One region of the Mycobacterium sp. NGS64 genome, then DNA from elsewhere that is predicted to be linked to it. Evidence: predicted binding sites of a transcription regulator. Region 1 holds the regulator's gene; the other holds the start of a gene.
The links. The regulator LexA, encoded in region 1, represses DNA repair genes until DNA is damaged. The targets are predictions, from matches to a motif close to CGAACANNTGTTCG.
Positions count from the first base shown of each region.

Region 1 (7,550 bases):
GCACCGCGCCCGCCGAATACGACCAGGCCGCCCTCCGCGCGCTGCTGCGCAGCGGGGGTGGCGAGAAGGCGGTCACGGGCCCGGCCGACACCCGCGTCGCCGTCCTGAACGCCATGGGCTCCGACGAGCGCAGCGCCACCTGATAAACACGTTGACCCGCGCCGTACAGTCGGGTCATGGGCATCGACGTCACGGTGTTACGGGTTTTCACCGACACGGACGGCAATTTCGGTAATCGCCTCGGTGTGGTTGACGCCGCCGCGGTACCGCCCCCGGACCGGCAGCGGCTGGCGACCCAATTGGGCTACGCCGAAACGGTTTTCATCGATCTTCCGGCCGCCGGCTCGGCCACCGCGCACGCGAGGATTTACACCCCGCGCGTCGAACTTCCGTTCGCCGGGCACCCGACCGTCGGCGCGTCGTGGTGGCTGCGCGACAACGGTACGCCGATCAAGACGCTGCACGTGGGGGCCGGCCTCGTGCAGGTGAGCTATCAGGGCGACCTGACCGGCGTCAGCGCCCGCTCGGAGTGGGCACCGGAAGTGGCCATCCACGAATTCGATTCGGCCGACGACGTTCTCGCCGCCGACCCGGCCGACTTCCCGGACGACACCGCGCACTACCTGTGGGCCTGGGTCGACCGGGACGCCGGGACTCTGCGCACCCGCGGGTTTTTCGCGAACCTCGGGGTGCCGGAGGACGAGGCGACCGGCTCGGCGGCGATGCGGCTCACCGACTACCTCAGCCGCGACCTGCGCATCACCCAGGGCAAGGGCTCGTTCATCGAAACCGCGTGGAACGCTGAGGGCTGGGTCGGGGTGGCCGGGCGCGTCGTCAACGACGGTGTCCGACGGGTCGGCTGAGGTCAGCCCTGCCGGTGCAGGACGGCCACGAGGTGGTCCTGCAGGGGCTGCCCCACGCCGCCCATGCGCAGCGTGTAGGACAGCTCGTCGCCGTCGATGCGCAGCGAACGGCCAAGGGCGGTAACCTCTTTGGCGCTCGGCGCCAGCCCGATCGCCGTGCTCGACAGCTCCACCTCGATGAGGCCGTCGGTCACGGCGTAGGTCCCGGTTTCGATCTCGGTGATGCCGTTCGGGTGGGCGACGATCAGCTCCACGCTGCCCGGCCGGGGCACGCGAAAATACCCCGTTTCGCCGTGTAGGGGCCTGCCGTCGGCCACCGCCTTGGTCTTTTGCCCGTAGGCCAAGAACGGCTTGCCGACGTGGGAGAAGACGACTTCCTCGAGATATTCGAACGGCTGGATCGTCGGGTAGAAGCCCGAGCCGCGGCCGGACCAGGTCCCCAGCAGGGGTGCCAGCGCCTCCAGATCGGGATGCAGGTCGGGCGGCATGGACGCCAGCCTAGCGAGTGGCCGGCTCCGGATCCGTCGGCGCGTTGCGGTGCGCGCGCAGCGCCTCGATCTCGCGCTCGAAGTCCTCGGCGGAGGAAAACGACCGGTACACCGAGGCGAACCGCAGGTAAGCCACCTCGTCGAGGTCGCGCAGCGGGCCGAGGATGGCCAGGCCGACCTCGTGGCTGGGCACCTCGGGCGACCCGGCCGCGCGAACGGTGTCTTCGACTTGCTGGGCAAGCAGGTTCAGCGCGTCGTCGTCGACCTGGCGGCCCTGGCAGGCCCGCCGCACGCCGCTGATGACCTTCTCCCTGCTGAAGGGTTCGGTGACGCCGCTGCGTTTGACCACGGCCAGCACGGCGGTTTCGACGGTGGTGAAGCGCCGCCCGCATTCGGGGCAGGAGCGTCGGCGCCGAATCGCCTGGCCTTCATCGGTTTCGCGCGAGTCGATCACCCGGGAATCCGGATGGCGGCAGAACGGACAGTGCATGACCGCTCCTTCGCCGTGCTCACCTGCGGGGCCGCAGAACACCCCGAGCGTACCGCGACGCCGGTGTCAGCCGACCGGCGCGATCAGCGTCTGGCCGGCGGCCAGCGCCGGCGAGTTCAGGTCGTTGAGCTCGCGGATCCGATCGGCAACCTGGCGGGCCGGCGCGTCCGGCGCCACCCGGTGGGCGACGTCCTGCAGGGACTCGCCGGGCTCAACCCGCACGACGGCCAGCCGATCCGGCACGGCGGCGGCCGATCCCCCGGAGTCGCCGTTGACCGCCTGCCCGACGTTGGCGACCAGCCCCAGCCACAGGGTGATGACCCCGGCGACCAACGCCAGCCCCAGCGTCGTGGCCAGCGTGACGGGACGCCTGCGATGCGGGGCGACGGACATCGCGACGCCGGTGCCGTGGTAGCGCAGCGGCGCGCCGGCCGGCCTGGACGGGCCGGGCCGACGTGAGCCGGTCAGCCCGTCCCGCCTGGGGTAAAGCCCCGGCACCGGCCCGTTGACCGGGCGCCGAACGCTGCTGGTACGCGGCGAGACGGTGTAGGTGATTGTCATCTTGCGTTCCTCCGGTCAGGTTGTTCTCGCTCGTGTGTTCGACTATATCGCTCGTATGTTCGATGTCCGAACATTTGAGCGAAGCGTGTCGAGCAAGCAAAACGCTAGACCGCACCACCGACAAATCCGGAAGCGCGACCTCTGACATGCAGCACAGGTACCCGATCTCCGCAAAAGTTACACACATGTGATTCAGCAGCTATAGGGTCTTGACGCCCGCCGCCCAAGGGTCTTTGGGCCCCGGCGACACGCCATCGAACACATGTTTGATTCTTGGTCGTCCTCCCGCTACATTCAACCCATGAGCGACAGCAACGACACTCCCTCGATCAGCTCATCCGTCGATTCGTCGCTGACCGAACGGCAGCGCACCATCCTGAACGTCATCCGCGAGTCGGTCACCACCCGCGGCTATCCGCCGAGCATCAGGGAAATCGGCGACGCCGTCGGCCTGACATCGACGTCGTCGGTGGCCCACCAGCTGCGCACCCTGGAGCGCAAGGGCTACCTGCGCCGCGACCCGAACCGGCCGCGGGCCGTGGACGTCCGCGGCAGCGAGGAGACCACCGAGGCTGCGCCCGTCACCGACGTCGCCGGCTCGGACGCGCTTCCGGAACCCAGCTACGTGCCGGTGCTCGGGCGCATCGCCGCCGGCGGACCGATCCTGGCCGAGGAGGCCGTCGAGGACGTCTTCCCGCTGCCTCGCGAGCTGGTCGGCGAGGGCACCCTGTTCCTGCTCAAGGTCGTGGGCGACTCGATGGTCGAGGCGGCGATCTGCGACGGCGACTGGGTGGTGGTGCGCCAGCAGCACGTCGCCGACAACGGCGATATCGTCGCCGCCATGATCGACGGCGAGGCCACCGTCAAAACGTTCAAGCGCGCGGGCGGTCAGGTGTGGCTGATGCCGCACAACCCGGCGTTCGACCCCATACCGGGCAACGACGCGACCGTGCTCGGCAAGGTCGTCACCGTGATCCGCAAGGTGTAGCGGCCGGCTCAGTCGGCCTTGATGAAGCCGTTGGCCTGCGCGACTTCCTCACTGGCCAACCAGATTTCGGCCAGCGTGTCGTGGTAGAGCTCGCTGCCCGGGGTGTAGTACAGGCCGAAGCGGGCGCTGGCCTTGATCGGGTAGCCGTCGGGCGCCTGGTAGGGATCCTCCAGCGGCAGGTGGATCGTCGGGCGCCCACCGGCGACCGGGGCGGCGTTGGTCACATCGGCGGCCGATTCCGGCACGTCTTCCTCGTCCGTGGCCGCGTGGCGCCCGGTTCGGGGCTCCGTCGCTCCTAGCGCCCCCGCGGCGGCCGCGGCCTCGGCGGCGCCCTCCGGGGGTTCCGGCTCCGGATAGTCGGCGTCCGGTTCCTCGGCAACCGGCACCTCGCCGACGTAGGCGGCCTCCCGCGGGGTGCGCGGAACCGCCACGTCCGGGTAGCCGGGATCGGCGTACTCGTCCTCATCGTAGCCGGGCAGGTATTCGGTGCCCGTGTAGTCGACGTCCTCGGCGGCGACTTCGGGGTATCCGGCCTCCGCCTCGGGGACGTCGTCATAGCCGGCGTCCGCCAGCGTCGCGCCCGAGGCGAGGGGGATGGAATCGGTGTCCACCGCGTCGGGGTCTTCGTCCTCGTCGGCGGCCCTGGCGTCGGCCCCGCGGGTCCAACTGACTCGCTGCGCCGGCCCGGCATCGTCGGAAAGCTGATGCTCCGGCTGCTCCAGGCCGAACGGGGCGTAGTCGGTGGCCGCCTCCGCGTCGTCGTGGCCCCAGTGGCCGTTGCCCGGGGCGTCGTAGCCGGCGGCGGCCAGGTCGCGCTCGGGCTCGTAGGCTCCGGTGTCGCCGGCGCCACGCCGACGCCGGCGGCGGCGCCAGGTGAACGCCAGCAGCACCGCGAGCAGGATCAGCAGCAGGATCGGGATCGCGGCCAGCAGCCACCACCATTGCCAGGTGAACTTCTTGGCGTGCGAGGGCATCGCCGCGGTGCTCGGCTGGTTCTGCCCGGACACCTGCAGGCCGGACAGCAACGGAGCCAGGTTGGACGGGTCGGTGCTGAACGAGTTCTTCGCCCGGTTCCAGGAGATCTTGCCGCCGGTGAACTGCTGCGACACCACGTCGCCGTCCACGGCCTGGTCGCCGACCGGGGCGCCCAGCTTGCCGCTCGGACCGCGCAGCTTGTCCCACGCGGCCTTCATCGCGCCGCGCACGACGAACGCGCCGTGGTCGGAGGTCCAGAAGATGACCGGCTTGTCGGCCGCGGCGAACGTGGCGATCCGGCTGGCCGGGCCGATGCCGCCGTCGGCCTCGTTGGCGGTGGGGAAACCGAGGTCGCTGCCGGCCGGGCCGCCCAGCGACTCGTACTTGGCGAGGATGTTGGTCTCGAGGGCGTTGGCCCCGGTGGCCGGGCTGAAGAACACCTTCCCGTTCGCGAAGTTCTGCACGACCCCGTCGCCGCCGATGGGGTACGACCCGCCCTGCTTGGCGCCCAACGGGCCGCCGGCGCCGCCGGCCGCGCGCCAGGCCATGTTGATGGCCGCGTTCGGATCGATGGCTACCTGCAGGCCCTTGAGCTGGTCGGCCAGCGTCGCCGGGTTGGTGGTGAACTCCTTGGTTTTCCTGTTCCAGGAGATCTCGCCGCCGCTGAACTTCTGGGAGGTGACCTCGCCGGCGTAGGTTTCGTCGCCGACGGGCGCGCCGAGCACGCCACCCGAGCTGCCGAGCTTGTCCCAGGCGGCGTTCAGCGCGCCGCGCACCACGAACGCGCCGTGGTCGGAGGTCCAGAAGATCACCGGCTTGTCGCTGGCCGAGAAGGTGGCCACGCGGCTGTCGGGTCCGGCCAGGCCGGGCACCTCGTTGATGGTGGGGAAGCCGAGATCGCTGCCGGCGGGGCCGCCAAGCGACTCGTATTTGTCCAGGATCGGGCCGTAGACGAACTTGGCGCCGGTGTCGGTGGTGTAAAACATCTTGCCGCCGTCGAAGTCCAGCGCGAACCCGTCGCCGGCGGGATACACGTCGCCCTTGCGGGCGCCGAGCGGTGACGTGTCGCCGCCGGCCTTCTCCCAGGCGGCCATCATGGCGGCCTCCGCATCGCCGATCGGGGACGCCGAAGCGGCGGGGGCCAGCAGCGCGGCCGCCATCACCGCGGTCGCCATGCCGACCAGCGCGCGCCCGATCAGCCTGTGCATTCGACCTCTCTGCCCGTTCACCAAGCCTCCCAGGCCCGTATACCTGGCCATGCCGCACCCGCAGACCCGTTACGAACCGTGATATCGCCGGGCTCGCATAACTTTGCCCTTGCCGGGGAGAAATGCGAAGTCAAATCACAAAAATTGCGAAAACGGAGACCGCGCCGATGTCGAAATGATGCCGGAGCATGCCCGAACCGCGACCAACCACGGCTTCCGGCGCCCCGATCGCCCGTTTGCCGATGTGCCACGAGGCACTCGGTATACGAGAAACGCATGTGCCGACGGTACGTGAAGCCATTAGCTGGCCGTCAATCTAGGGGGCCAATAGACCAATTGGGCCTTTCATCATTGGGGGCCGTTGAACGGCCGCGCCTGGTGTCCTTGCGCGGCAACCACATTGCTCAGACGCCCAGGCTGCGGCCGATGATCTCCTTCATGATCTCGGTCGTTCCGCCGTAGATCGTTTGCACCCGCGCGTCCAGATAGGCTCGGGCGACGGGGTATTCGCGCATGTAGCCATAGCCGCCGTGCAGCTGCAGGCAGCGGTCGATCAGGTGCACCTGCTTCTCGGTGGCATACCACTTGGCCATCGCGGCCTGCTCGGCCGTCAGCTTCCCGTCCAGGTGCAAGCGGACGAACTCGTCGACCATGATGCGCACCACGGTGGCCTCGGTCGCCAGCTCGGCGAGCAGGAATCGGCTGTTCTGGAAGCTGCCGATGGGCTTGCCAAAGGCCTTGCGCTCCTTGGTGTATTGCAGCGTCTGCTCCAGCACGCCTTCCATCGCCGCGGCCGCCATGACCGCGATGTTGATCCGCTCCTGCGGCAGGTTCTGCATGAGGTAGATGAACCCCATGCCCTCCTCGCCGAGCAGGTTTTCCGCCGGCACCTTGACGTCGCTGAACGACAGCTCGGCGGTGTCCTGGGCGTCCAGGCCGATCTTGTCCAGGTGACGGCCCCGTTCGAAGCCCTCCATGCCGCGCTCGACCACCAGCAGACTGAAGCCCTGCGCGCCCTTCTCCGGGTCGGTCTGGGCGACCACGATCACCAGGTCGGAGTTGATTCCGTTGGTAATGAACGTCTTTGACCCGTTCAGCACGTAATGGTCGCCCTGCTTGACCGCGCGGGTCTTGATGCCCTGCAGGTCGCTGCCGGTCCCGGGCTCGGTCATCGCGATCGCGGTGATCATCTCCCCGGTGCAGAACTTGGGCAGCCAGCGCTGCTTCTGTTCCTCGTTGGCCAGCTTCAGCAGGTACGGCGCGATGATGTCGTTGTGCAACCCGAAGCCGATGCCGCTGTAGCGCCCGAGGGTGGTCTCCTCGGTGATGATCGTGTTGTAGCGGAAGTCGGGGTTGCCTCCCCCGCCGTACTCCTCGGGCACCGCCATGCCCAGGAAGCCCTGCTTGCCGGCCTCCAGCCACACGCCGCGGTCGACGATCTTCGCCTTCTCCCATTCCTCGTGGTAGGGCGCCACGTGGCGATCGAGGAAGCCGCGGTAGGACTCGCGGAACAAATCGTGCTCGGGCTCGAAAAGGGTGCGCTCGTACTTGATGGCACTGCCCATGGATGACCTCCGCTGACCTCCGGGCGAATGGGACTCTGCCGCCAAGATATACCAACCAGCCGGTTGGTCGGCGGCGGGCGGGCCGCGGCGCGGCGCTAGGGTGCGGCGAACTCGCGCAGGCTGGCGGCCAGCGCGACGGGAACGCGGGCGCGGATGCGGGTGCCATCGGCGTTGTGCTCCTCCTGCTGCACCCGCCCGCCGGCGTGCAGCCGGGCCACCAGGTCGCCGCGGTCGTAGGGGATCACGACGTCGACGGCGGTGTCGGTGGGGGCGGCGAGTTCGGTCATCCGCCGCCGCAAGGCGTCGATGCCCTCGCCGGTGTGCGCGGACACGAACACCGCCCCGGGCAGCCCGTGCCGAAGCTTGGCCAGCGCCAGGTCGCTCGCGGCGTCCACCTTGTTGACCACCAGCA
Region 1 is NZ_JCALCI010000001.1:1,157,420-1,164,969, reverse strand. Features, by position in the region: gene AC5Y4S_RS05820 (alpha/beta fold hydrolase) at 1-143, shown strand, start outside; gene AC5Y4S_RS05815 (PhzF family phenazine biosynthesis protein) at 177-863, shown strand; gene AC5Y4S_RS05810 (peroxynitrite isomerase) at 866-1,351, opposite strand; gene nrdR (transcriptional regulator NrdR) at 1,362-1,841, opposite strand; gene AC5Y4S_RS05800 (LysM peptidoglycan-binding domain-containing protein) at 1,908-2,402, opposite strand; gene lexA (transcriptional repressor LexA) at 2,704-3,390, shown strand; gene AC5Y4S_RS05790 (LGFP repeat-containing protein) at 3,399-5,573, opposite strand; gene AC5Y4S_RS05785 (acyl-CoA dehydrogenase family protein) at 5,978-7,138, opposite strand; gene hflX (GTPase HflX) at 7,234-7,550, opposite strand, start outside.

Region 2 (7,550 bases), 740 kb from region 1:
GCGGCGGCGACGACGTCGGCGTCCTCGTCGTCGCAGTGCCCGCCGAGTTGCACCCAGCGGCCCAGGCGGGGATGCAACGTCAACAGCACCCGCGCGCCGGTGTGGTCGAGCACCAGCGCCGACGCGGTGACGTGGCCCGCCGCGCACTCCCGGCGGCAGGCGTCGGGGCGGGCGTGCACGAAGGCCAGCACGGCGTGCCGCAGCGAGTCCTGCGCCGCATCGGGGGCGCGCCAGTCGCCGAGGATCGAGATCGCCGACTCGCGAAGGCTCAACGCGATCCCCGTCCGGTTCGTCGATCCCGCAGCGAGGCCCAGGCCGCGCGGCACTGTGTCACGATGTCGGGGGACAGGCCCAGCCCGTCGATCAGCACGTGCCGGTCGACGACGTCGAGCGCCTTGTCGACCTCGCCCGCCTTCAACAACAGGTCGACGTCGCAGGCGAGGTCGGCTCCGGCATACGCGGGTGGGGGCATGGGCAGCTGCTCGGCTTCCCTCGGTTCCAGCTCCAAGATGCCCCCACCGTAGCTGCGGCCCACGATCTCGGCGAACGCGAACGTCACGCTGTTGTGAAACGCCGCGGCCAGCGTGGTCGCGTCGACGCCGGGCGCGAGCCGGACCCGGTGCACGGTGTCGGTGCTCGTCGCGGCCGCGGCGTTGACGGTCAGCCGTGGCGCCCGGTGAATCTGGCGCAGCAGGAAAAGGTCGGGCATCCACAGCGACGGGGTGGTCCACCAGGGCGTGCGGATCGAGCACTTGTAGCCGCGGTGCACGCCCGCGGCCTCGCCGGCCCGCACGTGCGCGAGCAGGGCGGCATCGGCCGGCTCGGGCGGCGCGTCGAGCAGCCAGGTCCGGTGTCCGGCGGCGAGATCGCTTGCGCGGCAATCGGTGTCGTATACCAGCCCGGTCAACTGCGCGCTACGCGAGACGAGCGGGACGCAGTGCGGCGTCAGCGCCAGTTCGCGGGCCCGCTCGTCGGTGAAGGTGAAGAAGCTGTTGCGGCCCGTCACGATCCCGACGTCCACGTCGGCGAGCGACCCGAGCCGGGTCATGGCCGACGACGCCTTGAGCGCTCGCAGCAGCTCGATCGCGGCGGGGTCCAGGAAGTACTTGGTCCACTTCTCGTTTTCGTGCAGCAGCGCGGGCGCCCAGTCGGTGTCGAGATCGGCGTGCGCCAGCGCGGCGGCGTCGGCGAGGTGGACCGTGCGCATGCGCGCCGGGCCCGGCCCGGCAACGCCGCAGAACAAGACGACCTCCTGCAGGACGCCGTCGAACACCAACCGCTCGAACGTCACCAACGTGATCTCGGAAAACCGGCCGAGCAGAAACTCACGCAGCTGCGCGGCGTAGCCGACCTGCAGCAGCTCGGCGGGCAGCACCAGGCCCACCCGTCCCCCGTCGCGCACCAGGACCGTGGCGGCGACGACGAACGGGACCCACGCGTTGATCAGCCGGCTGGGCCGCAGCCCCTCCCGGCGCATCAGCTCCAGTGCCGGGTCGCGCTCGTCGGACGCCCAGTTGCCGAAGCGGATGTAGGGCGGGTTGCCGGCGACGCCGTCCCACGCGCTCGCCTCAACACCGGCCAGCCAGGTGAATAGGCTCTCGGCGTCGACGGGCGCGAACCGCCGCGCCTTGGCCGCCTCGTCGGCGATGAGCTCCACCCCGCGCACCCGGGCGCCCAGCGCGGCCAGCTCGCGCAGGATCGCGCCGTCGCCGCAGGACGGTTCGACGATCCGCGGGCCGGCCTCGCGGACCCAGCGGGCCAGGAACCGCGCGACGGGGGCGGGGGTGTAGTAGCCGCCGCGGACCTTGTCGGCCGACGCCGCCGGCTTGCCCGCGAAATGCATGGGCCCAGTATTACTTGCGGAGCAGCAAATCCCCGGGGTCCGGCGCGGCGCGCGGCCCGGGCGGTACCCCGGCGGCCTCGGAGGCGTAGCCGATCGCGATGGCGCCCAACGGCTCCCAGTCGGCCGGGAGCTCCAGCTCGGCGCGGACCAGGTCGGCGGCGAAGATCGTCGACCCGATCCAGCAGCTGCCGACCCCCCGCACCGCCAGCGCGACCAGCAGCGCCTGCACGGCCGCCCCGACCGCGACCGTGAACATGGTGCGCTCGGCGGCGGTGCGGGCGGCGTCGGGGTAGGCGTGGGCGCCCTCGGGGACCAGAAACGGGATGACGACCTCCGGCGCGTCGTAGAGGATCTGGCCGCGCGCCACCCGCCGCTCGACCGAGTCGGCGGGCCGGCCGTCGCCGGCCAGGTCCGCGCGCCACTTGTCCTTCATGCGGTCCAGCAGCAGGGTCCGGGTGCCCGGGGTGCGCAGCCACACGAACCGGACGGGCCGGGTGTGGTGCGGGGCCGGCGCGGTGAGCGCCTCGGCGACGGCGGCCTCGATCAGCTCGGGTGGCACCGGCTCGGCGCTGAACCGGCGCACCGACCGGCGCAGCAGCTGGGCCTGGCGGCGGCCCAGGTCGAGGGCTTCGGCGGTGCCGAGCCAGAACAGGTCCTCCTCGCCGGGCCGCAGCAGCTGCCGCGCGGTGGAGCCATCGTCGGTCACCGGCAGGCCGCGCACCACGGCCACCGGCATCGCGGTGAGCTTGCCCTTGACCAGATCGGCGGCGGCCGCGACCTCGTCGGCGATGGCGATCTCGGTGACGAGCAGCTCGTTGCCGTGCCGGTCGACGGCCCCCGAATAGCTGTGCAGCACACGAAGACCCGCCGCGCCGATGGCCGCGTCGGTCTGACCGTTGCGCCAGGCGCGGCCCATCGTGTCGGTGATGACCACGGCGACGCCGACGCTGAGCCGCTCGCGCAGGGCGGCGCGCAACGCCGCGGCGCTGGCGTCGGGGTCGACCGGCAGCAGCGCCAGCTCGTCGTGGTCGACGTTGGAGCCGTCCACCCCGGCGGCCGCCTGGACGAGGCCGAGCCGGTTTTCGGTGATGAGCGTCTGGCCCTTGCGCGCCAGCACGCGCACCGCCTCGTCGTCGACCAGCTTGCGGCGCAGCCGGTCGCGTTCCGCGGCGTCCCGCGGGGCCGGCACCAGCCGGCCCTCGCACTTGGACACCACCTTGCTGGTCACCACCACGACGTCGCCGTCGCGCAGCCAGGGGGCGGCCGCGGCGACGGCGGCGGCGAGGTCGTCGCCGGGCCGGAACTCGGGGAGCCCGGTGACGGGAATGATCTCGATCGCCGAGCCGGTGCCGTGCTCGGTCACGGGCTCGGTCACGCCGTCACGCCCGCGAGCTCCAGCCCCGCGGCGACCATCTCGGCCGTCGCCTTGGGGTCGCGCATGATGAGCGGCACCGCTCGCACCGCCACCCCCTCGATGTCGGCCTCGTCGCCCTCGTGGATCAGCCAGCAATCCAGGATCCCGGTGGCCCGCCGCGCCCCGAAATGCCGGCCGACGGCCTCCGCGGTGGATTCGACCCCGATCACCGAGAGACACGCATCGGCCATGCCGCGCAACGGCTTTCCGCCGATGATCGGGGAGTAGCCGACGACCGGGGCCTTGGCCGCGCGCAGCGCCCCGCGAATGCCGGGGACCGCCAGGATGGCTCCGACGCTGACGACAGGGTTGGACGGCGCCAGCAGGATCACGTCGGCTTCGCCGATGGCCGCCACCGCTTCCGCTGTGGCGCTGGCCTTTTCGGCGCCGACGAACGCGAAGCTGTGCGTGGGCACCTGGGCCCGATAGCGCACCCACCACTCCTGGAAGTGAATGGCGCGGCGGCTGTCGTCGGCGGGATCGGTGATGACGACGTGCGTCTCGCAGCGGTCGTCGCTCGCCGGCAGCAACCGCGCGCCCGGTTGCCAGCGGTCGCACAGCGCGGTGGTGATCTGCGACAGCGGGTAGCCCGCGTTCAGCATCTGGGTGCGCACCAGATGGGTGCCCAGGTCGCGGTCGCCGAGTCCGAACCAGTCCGGCTGCACGCCGTAGCGCGCCAATTCCTCTTTGGCGTGCCAGGTTTCGTCGCGATGACCCCACCCTCGCTCTGGGTCGACACCTCCACCTAAGGTGTACATGCAGGTGTCCAAATCCGGACAGACGCGCACCCCGTGGATCCACGCATCGTCGCCGATGTTGACGACAGCGGTCAGTTCGTGTTCGTCGGCGTCTTGGCCCTGTTGCGAAAACTGACCCAGCCCGAGCAGCTGTTGAACACCCAGCAGGAACCGGGCGCCGCCAACCCCACCGACCAGAACGGTGACCTTCACTTGACCTTCACAGGGCTCGACAGTACTGCCCGTGTCGGGACTGTGATCGACACGCCGAAACGCGCAAGACAACGGAAACGCCGGAATTTGGTCACGAGATGATATGGAAATTCGCCATTACGCTTGACCGGGCAGGTTAACAAGTGTCTAATCACATCAGTGTCATTTCCCGGTTGGCCAGCCGATTCCGGTGTCGCAGACCGAGATTCGATCACATGTTCGAATTGTCTGTACATCAGAACAGTGGGAACTCACTCACTCTCTCAAATCAAACCTGAGGAGGCGGACGAAGCATGTCTTATGAGCACCTTCGGGGAGTCATGACAAGCACACCGCACAACACCATCGGCTCGTTGCCGGCGGCATCCGTCCGCCCGCATCTGACTGTGGTTCCCGATGCCCCAGTCGCTTTCGAGCCCGAGCCCGAGCCGCTGCCGACGCCGGATCAGTGGCAGGACCGCGCGCTGTGCGCGCAGACCGATCCCGAGGCCTTCTTCCCGGAGAAGGGCGGCTCGACCCGCGAGGCCAAGAAGATCTGCCTCGGCTGCGAGGTGCGCCACGAGTGCCTCGAGTACGCCCTGGCCCATGACGAGCGCTTCGGCATCTGGGGCGGCCTCTCGGAGCGCGAGCGCCGCCGCCTCAAGCGCGGCATCATCTGACGCCCGCGCAACCTCATTCGTCGTCGATCGTGGGGTCGATGACCGAGGGCTCGACGTCCAAGTAGATGGCGACCTGGGCCACCAGGATTTCGTGCAGCAACTCGCCAAGTTCTTCCGTGTCCTTGGCACGTCTCTCAATCGGCTTGCGGAACAAGACAATTCGTGCCCGCGTGGAGTTGCCGCGGACGTCGACGCCGGCCGGGATCAGGCGGGCGAGCGCGATCGGCCCGTCGGCGATCACCTCGGGCGGCCACTGCACGCTGTCCGGGTCCTTGGCCGCGATGCGCGGGATTTCGTCGACCGCCACGTCGAGCTCCGACACCCGGTCTTGCCAGCGCCGCTCGATCGGTTCGTAGGCCTCCAGCACCGCCATGTCGAACCGCTCGGCCCGGCTGCGCCACCCCGGCACCGTCGGCGGCAGCAACGGGCCGCGCATGTCCCGGCCCCGGCGCGTCGCACGGTAGGAAGCCGAACGACGCCGCGACCGATCGCTTTGCGGGGAGCCGCGGGAATCACTCATCGGGCCGATGGTAACGGTTGGGAATCGCGGGTCCGGCGGATGCGCGTGTCCGGCGCTTCCGTGGCGTTTGCGCACGATAGCCTTTCGGTCGTGAACGTTCCCCGTCGCTGTTGCCGGCCCGGGTGTCCGCACTATGCCGTGGCGACCTTGACGTTCGTCTACTCGGACTCGACGGCAGTGGTGGGCCCGTTGGCCACCGCGCGGGAACCGCACTCCTGGGACCTGTGCGTCGGCCATGCCGGCCGGATCACCGCGCCCCGCGGTTGGGAGCTGGTGCGCCATGCCGGACCGCTGCTTGCCGAGCCCGTCCATCCCGACGAGGACGACCTGGTCGCCCTGGCCGACGCGGTGCGTGAGGGCCGCCCGGGCGACGCGGCCGTGCCCTACGGGGCCACGCCGGTCAACGGGTTTGCCGATCCCCACATCCAGCACGCCGGGGCCCATGCCACCGCGCCGAGCAGCGGGCTGCTCGCGCCTCCCGAGCATCGTTCCGGTCGGCGCCGCGGGCATCTGCGGGTGTTGCCCGACCCCTCGGACTAAGCCGGGACTAGGCCGGTCCACCCAGGTCTAACGCGCCACAGCTTTTCCTCGGGCCGATAGGCTGGCGCCAAGAGTCCACAGTCAGGAGCGTCAGGAGTCTCGCATGTCCCGGTCCGCCGCGACCGTTCACCGTGTCGTCAAGGCGTACGACGTGCGCGGGCTGGTCGGCGAGGAGCTCGACGAGTCGCTCGTCACCGACCTGGGTGCGGCGTTCGCCAGGCTGATGGGCGGCGAGGGTGCTTCGCGGGTGGCGATCGGCCACGACATGCGGGACAGTTCGCCGGCGCTGGCCGCCGCGTTCGCGGACGGGGTGCAAAGCCAGGGACTGGACGTGGTGCGGATCGGCCTGGCGTCCACCGACCAGCTCTATTTCGCCTCGGGGCTGCTCGACTGCCCGGGCGCGATGTTCACCGCGAGCCACAACCCGGCGGCCTACAACGGCGTCAAGCTGTGCCGGGCCGGCGCCAAACCGGTGGGCGCCGACACCGGGCTGGCCGTCATCAGCGACGAACTGATCGCCGGCGTCCCGGCGTACGACGGGCGAGCCGGCACCGCCACCGATCAGGACGTGCTCGCCGACTACGGGACGTTCCTGCGTTCGCTGGTGAACACCTCCGGGCTGCGCCCGCTGCGGGTGGCCGTGGACGCCGGCAACGGCATGGCCGGGCACACCGCCCCGGCGGTGCTCGGCGCGATCGACTCGATCACCGTGTTGCCGTTGTACTTCGAACTCGACGGCTCGTTCCCCAATCACGAGGCCAACCCGCTGGACCCCGCCAACCTGGTGGACCTGCAGAAGTTCGTGCGCGACAGCGGGGCCGATATCGGGCTCGCCTTCGACGGCGACGCCGACCGGTGCTTCGTGGTCGACGAACGCGGCCACATGGTTGCGCCGTCGACGGTGACCAGCCTGGTGGCCGCGCGCGAGCTGGGCCGCGAGATCGGCGCCACGATCATCCACAACGTGATCACCTCGCGCGCGGTGCCCGAACTGGTCACCGAACGCGGCGGCACACCGCTGCGCTCGCGCGTCGGCCACTCCTACATCAAGGCGCTGATGGCCGACACCGGCGCGATCTTCGGCGGTGAGCACTCCGCGCACTACTACTTCCGCGACTTCTGGGGCGCCGACTCCGGGATGCTGGCGGCGCTCTACGTGCTGGCCGCCCTCGGCGAACAGGACCGGCCGCTCTCGGAGCTGACCGCCGACTACCAGCGCTACGAATCTTCCGGCGAGATCAACTTCAAGGTCGCCGACGCGTCGTATTGTGTGGACGCGGTGCTGAAGTCGTTCGGCACCCGGATTCAGTCCATCGATCATCTGGACGGGGTGACGGTCGATTTGGGCGACGGCAGCTGGTTCAACCTGCGCAGCTCCAACACCGAGCCGCTGTTGCGGCTCAACGTGGAGGGCCGCACCGTCGACGACGTCGACGCGCTGGTCGCCGCAATCAGCACCCAGATCGCGGCCCAAGAGGCCGCCCCGTGAGCACCACCCGGGCGATCGACCTGGAAGACACCGACGGCCTGCTGGAAGCCGACCGGCAGGGCCTGCTGCGGGCGGCGTCGTCGGCCGGCGCGCAGGTGCGCGCGATCGGCGCCGCGGCCGACGAGGGTGCGCTGG
Region 2 is NZ_JCALCI010000001.1:418,077-425,626, forward strand. Features, by position in the region: gene AC5Y4S_RS02100 (NUDIX hydrolase) at 1-272, opposite strand, end outside; gene AC5Y4S_RS02105 (Eco57I restriction-modification methylase domain-containing protein) at 269-1,843, opposite strand; gene AC5Y4S_RS02110 (coenzyme F420-0:L-glutamate ligase) at 1,854-3,218, opposite strand; gene cofD (2-phospho-L-lactate transferase) at 3,215-4,207, opposite strand; gene AC5Y4S_RS02120 (WhiB family transcriptional regulator) at 4,528-4,866, shown strand; gene AC5Y4S_RS02125 (metallopeptidase family protein) at 4,880-5,302, opposite strand; gene AC5Y4S_RS02130 (DUF3499 domain-containing protein) at 5,477-5,926, shown strand; gene AC5Y4S_RS02135 (phosphomannomutase/phosphoglucomutase) at 6,030-7,415, shown strand; gene AC5Y4S_RS02140 (TobH protein) at 7,412-7,550, shown strand, end outside.
Region 2: cofD (2-phospho-L-lactate transferase) is a predicted target of LexA. The motif match lies at 4,416-4,429, and genes of this name have one in related genera.